2 regions of the Arthrobacter sp. R1-13 genome follow, and region 2 is predicted to be linked to the other one. Evidence: predicted binding sites of a transcription regulator. Region 2 holds the regulator's gene; the other holds the start of a gene.

Region 1 (3,409 bases), 150 kb from region 2:
TGTGCGGGCGGAATCGAGGACATCTGCTGTGGCAGCTCCATCCTCTTCGCAGTACCTGACGGCGTTGGTCAGGACGGCTGGTACATGGTGTTCGGCGGCGAGTTTGAGCATGCGCACAGCATGGGCAGTGCTCAGTGGGGCTCCTGGGGGGCTTAGCTGTGACACGACTTCGGCCACTACTGTTCCCTGGGGCATTGCTTCCAGCCAGCGCTTGAACAAGGTGCGGGGAAGTAGGTATTTCCGTCCTCCCATGGACCGGCCGACGTCGGAATCAGGTCCGATGAGAACGGTCAGGACCGGTTTCAAAGTGTCGGGATCCAGTGTTCTGGATGCCAGCTCCGCCCTGGTCACTGCGACAGGAACCACTCCCCCTGCCTTGCCTGTTGTCCTTGCATGGGCGTCGGAGATAAGCCGGCAAAGGGCACGGTAGCCGGCTCCGTTGTTGTGTCCATGGGCGAGGACAACAACCCGGCCCGAAAGCTGGGTGCGGTGATCGCCGTCGTCGTCAAATACTGCGAGATCAACTCCCACTACCGGATCGATGCCCGCAGCCATGCATGCCTTTAAATGTTTGACTGTTCCGTACAGCCCGTCCCTGTCGGTGCACGCCAATGCTGTTGCCCCGTCAGCCGCGGCTGCACTGGCAAGTTCCTCCGGCCAGGAGACTCCGTAGTGTGCGCTGAAGGCAGTGGAGACGTGAAGGTGGGTAAAGCTCATGCTGTTTTTGGTGCTGTTCTTGGCTGGAGGGCATCATGGATGCGCAGCAGCCTCCAGCGCCCGCTGCCAATATCGCGCGACAGGTCCAGCGTTAATGGTTCCTGCGGCACCCCCGGTGAACGCTGATCTTCAGCTTTGACTTGCACCCGCCAGATTTCATGGTCTACCAGTCCCTTGCCTGCCCCCAGGGGTGCCCTTTTTTCCTCTGCCCACCATTGACGGCGTTCAAACCAGCGCACCGGTTCTGCACACACGGTGTAGCGGCACCCTGCCCAGAAAAGGTTCAAGGGCTGGCCTTCAGGAGCGCATTCCACCTCTACACCCTCACTGAATATCCCCATGGATGCCTCCGTGCAACTTTCTTACAGCTTCCTTGCAACTTCTAACAACTTCCTTCTTCGAATATATCTTCGAATACTTTCAGTCTACGCCCGAGGCATGACAAAACCTAGGTCGGGGGTGGACGGAAGGGGAAGCAGAGAGCAGGATGGAGCCATGAGTTCCAATGAAGCACTCCTGAGAAACGCCAGCATCGCCGCCAAGAATTCACATTTGGTGGCGACTTTCGATATTGATGGCAATATTCCGTCGTCGGGCGCCTACGTCGTGGGGCTTGTTGCGTCCACTCCTGACCTGTCACATCAACGAAGGCTTGGAATCGAGTTCATGAATGGCGAGGCAGTCTCGTTCTATGCCTTCAACCATGACGGCACCGAGGAGAACTTCGACCTCGACGGAGTGGAGCATTCAGGCAATACCATCACAGGGCATTTTCCCCTGAGCACCATAATGGGTCTCGGCAAGGGGCATCTGATATCAGCCTTCAGCGAAGCCGACGGGCGGGAATTCCAGGCAGGCGTTCAGGTCCAGGAATCTCTCTGAAGCTGAATCAGTCGTTGTTTTCCTGGACTTTGAGTTCCAGTTCGATGAATTCGGAGATCATGGTCCGGTAGGTCGTTTCCACCAGGCCGGGATCAATGCCCTTCTTTTCGGCCGCGAACCGGACGTGCTCGATGATGCGCTCCACCCGGCCCGGTGCGCGTACTTCCGCGCTGTCCCCTTTTAGCGTCCCGGCGATGCGGATCAGACGTTCCCTGCGGGCGATGAGGCTGACGATCTGCTCGTCCACTTCGTCCACGGCCACGCGCACGGCGGCGAGCTGTTCTTTGTCGGCCTGGGCGTTTTTGTCGAGTCCGTATTCTGTGGGCATGTGACTGACAGTATCTAAGGATGCAACCCGAGTCGACTACATTTCCCTTGGCGCTGGCCGCGTACAGGTTTAGAACAGGCTGGCCAAGTCTGAAACGCGTGTCTTGGATTCACTACCACCAGAACGCACATAGGGTCGGTACATGGACAAGGAACATACCGGCGAGCTGGACGGGCAGACCTCTATCAACGAGCTGCTCGACGAACCGGTCGGCCATGCTCACATCCAGATGGCGCTGCCCCTTCATGTCCAATTCTCCGCGGGGAAATTCGTACGCCTGTAGGGAGGAGCAGCTGCCACTTTTTGAGGTTGCCCACAGCGCCGAATTTTCCCGTGGAGCGGAACGCTCTCATTGTGCTGGGATGTCATGTAAGACTCGGAAGATTGACTGCACCCCCCTTGGGCGCACTGCACCACGACGTCGAAAGGTCCTGGTAAGGCGTCTTAGAACGTGCCGATCCCATTCTGCGTTGGTCAACATCGAAGAATCGAAATTCTTGACCAGAGGAACCAGGTAACTGACGTAGTTTTTGTTTTTCATGATTATTCGGAACTCTATCGCCCCCTGGTTGGAGTGGCGCCGCTGCGCTTCTCTGGCTGGCACAAGAGGCACGGCATAAACTTGGGATGTTCACGTGGCGATCGCGGTTTGCGGATTAAACGTGCGTCAGAACGGAGAGCGCCATGCTCAAGATCCTCATGTGCAAACTGAACTTGCGCCATGCGTGGCACATAGAATCCGCAGAGGACGGCAGCGGCCGCTATAGGCGCTGTACGCGGTGCGGTAAGTACGACCGCGACATGGACGGCAGCGGCTTTATGCACTGACACCGGCATCCGGATTTTGACGGCGGCTCGACAGACCTCCCGTTTGAGACATCACAGCTAGTCAAGTACGACTATGACTTTCCCGCCCTCATAGAAGCCCTCTCCATCGGCCTGGATCATTGCGCCGTTGTTTTCAACCAAGTAGATCAGAACATGCCCCAAGGCCGTGTATCCATCGTCGTCAAAGTCGAAGACCGGCAACCGGGCCGCAACGATGAAAAGGGGTCTTCCGCAGATGTTTCTCCACGCGTCTTCGGTTCCTACCCTTGGGCGCATCCTCCAGGAAATCCATAAACTCCTCGATTTCTTCGCCCATGAGGGACCCGTCGTCCCCATCTTCACCATGGACTTCCAACAGGACCGGCCCCAGCGGCGGAGGGTCGCCATGGGTACAAAACGCTCTGACGTAGTAACTCACGGCCACGAGGATACCGTCCAGTCAAGCGGGATGACATGACTTCCTTCAGACGCGACGTCAAAGGCAATCAATTCGGCAGTATTAGACTTCTGAAGATGTTTCCACCTGGATTATCGATGCTTTGGGAATCGACAGAACCACAAATCGCGCTGAAGAACAGGTTTGGCCTTGGCAGCTTCGACGAAGCAGCCGGCTGGCTCACCAAGGTTCTCGCCGAATCCTGGGCGATTGAGGTG
Region 2 (3,409 bases):
CTCTCCGTTGCCATGGTCCATGCGGCGGCATCAGGAGCGCGCAAGAATACGGGCATCACCGTTGACGCCCTCAACTCCGCGGCGGCCAACCTCGAAGTTGCGATTGCCGGGATCCCCAGCGGTCTCCTGCCCAGCGGGCTCAACGACGAACAACTCGACTGTGTGGACCAGCTCCGCGACGCATGCCGCGCAGCGCTCTCCGATTCCAAGGGGGACAGTTCCACCACGGCCGACGGCGGGCGGCAGCTGGCGCGCTCCCGCCTGCTGGTGATCCTGGAATTGTGTGAACGACTTATCGCAGCGCGGGAAAACGGCGAAGTGGTGTGGATTTCCCGAAACAGCACCTTTGATCCGCAACACGGTTACTCCGCACCCGATGACGCCTCGCCGGCTTTGATCAATGTGGCGCCCCTAAGCGTCGGAGGCCGGCTCCGCGAGGGACTGTTCGAGGGACACACCGTCGTGCTCACATCCGCTACGCTCGCGATCGGCTCCGCCTTCGAACCTGCGGCGGGCGGCCTTGGTCTCGTGGGCCCGGGTGCGCCGAGCTGGACCGGCATCGACGTCGGCTCTCCTTTCGACTATCCGAAACAAGGAATTCTCTACGTGGCGGGTCATCTTCCGAAACCGGGTCGGGGCACCTCACCCGAAGCTCTCGATGAGCTCGAAAAGCTGATTCTTGCCTCCGGGGGCGGGGCGCTGTGCCTGTTCTCCTCACGCCGGGCAGCGGAGGACGCTGCGGAAGCCCTGCGTCCCCGGCTCGACATGAGCATTCTCTGCCAAGGTGATTCAACTATGACGGCGCTGGTCCGGCAGTTTGCGGATGAGCCTGACACCTGCCTGTTCGGCACCATGTCCCTTTGGCAAGGAGTGGACGTTCCTGGGGGCTCGTGTCGCCTCGTAGTGATCGACAGGATTCCCTTTCCGCGTCCTGATGATCCCCTCATGACGGCGCGCTCCCGGGCGGTAGCAAAGGCAGGCGGCAACGGCTTTATGTCTGTTTCCGCCACCCACGCCGCCATTCGGCTTGCCCAGGGTGCCGGCCGCCTTATTCGTTCGACAGGGGACAAGGGCGTGGTCGCCGTGCTGGACTCACGGTTATCAACTGAGCGATACGGCAATTTTCTGCGTGCTGCCCTGCCGCCCTTCTGGCCCACCACCGACCCTGCGATTGCGGTGGCGGCGCTCAAACGGCTGGCCGAGGAAACGCGCGTGGCCAGTACCTAGCTGGAGCGCGGGTCCTAGATGGAGCGCAGGACTGAGACCACTTTGCCCATAATGGTGGCATGATCGCCCAGGATGGGCTCGTACTGCGTGTTCTGTGGCAGTAGCCATGTGTGGCCGTCCCGTTGGCGGAACGTCTTAACTGTCGCTTCATCGTCCAATAGCGCGGCCACGATATCGCCGTTGACTGCGTCGCTCTGACGGCGCACAACCACCCAGTCACCATCACAAATCGCGGCATCTATCATGGAGTCTCCCGCGACCTTCAGCATGAACAGCTCTCCGTGGCCAACGAGCTGGCGGGGGAGCGGCATAAACTCTTCGACGAGCTGTTCGGCGAGAATAGGACCGCCTGCGGCGATGCGCCCGACCAGGGGGACCATGGCGGTGTCTGTTGCGCCAGCGAGTTCCGTTACCGGTTGACGGCCTACACTCCTGAGCCGGTTTGGCTTTTCCGGCCGTGAAGGCTCCGTTCCGCCTTCTTCCAGGGTCAGCGGCATCAACACTTCCATGGCGCGCGGACGCTTCGGATCCCGGCGCAGGTAACCGAGTTTCTCCAGCTGGGACAGCTGGTGGGTCACGCTGGACAGGCTCGCAAGGCCGACTGTGTCCCCGATTTCACGCATGGATGGGGGATAGCCGTTGTCATTGACCGACCGTTGAATGGTCTCCAGGATTCTCTTTTGGCGAAGAGTGAGGCCCTTGGGCGTCCGGGCATTCTGCGAGGCCCCTGCGGTGGCCTTGCTGCCCGCGGCTTGTGCTGCCATTTTCGCCAACGCCTTTCCATTTCTCCCGGCTTCTGAGCGCCAGCCGCCGGGAACGTTCTGCCTGAATGTCAGACCCTGCTGATCAACTGCAGATGTGGTTGTCCTGATCAATGTTTCTTTGATCAAACCTAGGCCAGCCAAGGGAGTTTTTCAAACATTTGTTCTAGTGAGTCTCGACAATGTTCGATCATACATGCTAAAACTTAGTCAGTAAGGTTCGAACATGTGTTCTAGTCGGTTTTCTAGTTTGCTTGCTCCGGTCGCCGAATTCGTTCAAGCGTTCGAAACCGGAGGCCGGTGGCAATGAATACCTTGCCATCAATGAACACGACGGGCAGCACAGTATGGTCCAGGAGGACGGTCATGTCAGCTACATCCGCGTTCCACGAGTTCTTTCCGCAATCGGTCTCCGGGGAGTCTCAGTCGGCGACGACGCTGCACAGTTCCCTCGCCCCGCAGAGGCCCGCTGTCTATGAGCCCGAAATGGCACCTGCCGGTCACGGGGCCCGCGCCCACGAAGCCAGTGGCTACGGTGCTGGCACCCCTGGTCAAGCCCATGGCCGGGTGCAGGCACCGCTGCGGCTTACCCGGCGCGGATGGATTGTCCTGGTGGTCTTGCCCCTTATGCTGCTGACTGCCTTGCTGATGTCGCTCTCGGGATTCCTTACGTCTCCGGCCAAGGCAGCTGACACCGTCGCCGAGCTCTCCCTGACTCCCACTGTGACCGTCACCGTGCAGCAGGGCCAATCCTTGTGGGCCATCGCCGGCACTGTTGCACCTGAGCGCGATCCGCGGGATGTCGTGGCTGACATCGTGCAGTTGAATAACCTCGATGGAGGTGCGGTCAGTCCGGGGCAGCAGCTCTTTGTCCCCTCCGCGTGAGCCCTGTCCTCGAGCCCGGCTTCGCCTGGAGGCGTCACAGTTTTCCGGCCCCGGCATCAGGCACTTAAACTGTTCTGGTGACTGACCAGCTAGCGCGCTTGAACCGACTGCCACTCCGCGACAATCTCCGGGGCCTGACGCCTTACGGTGCGCCGCAATTGGATGTGCCCATCCTGCTGAACGTGAATGAGAACACTCACGGCGTGCCAGAGGATGTCCTGAAGGCCATCTCCGAGGCCGTAACCGCTGCAGCCGCCGGACTGAACCGGTATCCCGATCGGGAGTTCAGTGAGCTCCGGTCAGCCCTGGCGGAGTATCTGGGGCATGGGCTCGAGGCCGAAAATATCTGGGCAGCCAATGGATCCAACGAAGTCCTGCAGCAGACACTGCAGGCTTTTGGCGGACCTGGCAGGACAGCTTTGGGCTTTCCCCCCACGTACTCCATGTACCCCTTGCTTGCCAGCGGTACTGACACCGAATACGTTTCCGGCCTGCGCGCTGCCGATTACGGGCTAAGCGCAGAGTACGCGGCCGAA

What was found. The regulator LexA, encoded in region 2, represses DNA repair genes until DNA is damaged. The targets are predictions, from matches to a motif close to TCGAACANNTGTTCGA.
Region 1: M1D88_RS11850 (DUF6504 family protein) is a predicted target of LexA. The motif match lies at 1,116-1,131, and genes of this name have one in related genera.

Annotation. Positions count from the first base shown of each region.
Region 1 is NZ_CP096420.1:2,590,391-2,593,799, forward strand. It holds gene M1D88_RS11845 (DNA polymerase III subunit alpha) at 1-717, opposite strand, end outside; gene M1D88_RS11850 (DUF6504 family protein) at 714-1,058, opposite strand; gene M1D88_RS11855 (hypothetical protein) at 1,213-1,599, shown strand; gene M1D88_RS11860 (chorismate mutase) at 1,607-1,927, opposite strand; gene M1D88_RS11865 (hypothetical protein) at 2,070-2,210, shown strand; gene M1D88_RS11870 (hypothetical protein) at 2,813-3,031, opposite strand; gene M1D88_RS11875 (phosphotransferase enzyme family protein) at 3,290-3,409, shown strand, end outside.
Region 2 is NZ_CP096420.1:2,440,006-2,443,414, reverse strand. It holds gene M1D88_RS11195 (ATP-dependent DNA helicase) at 1-1,227, shown strand, start outside; gene lexA (transcriptional repressor LexA) at 1,242-1,991, opposite strand; gene M1D88_RS11185 (LysM peptidoglycan-binding domain-containing protein) at 2,475-2,873, shown strand; gene M1D88_RS11180 (histidinol-phosphate transaminase) at 2,951-3,409, shown strand, end outside.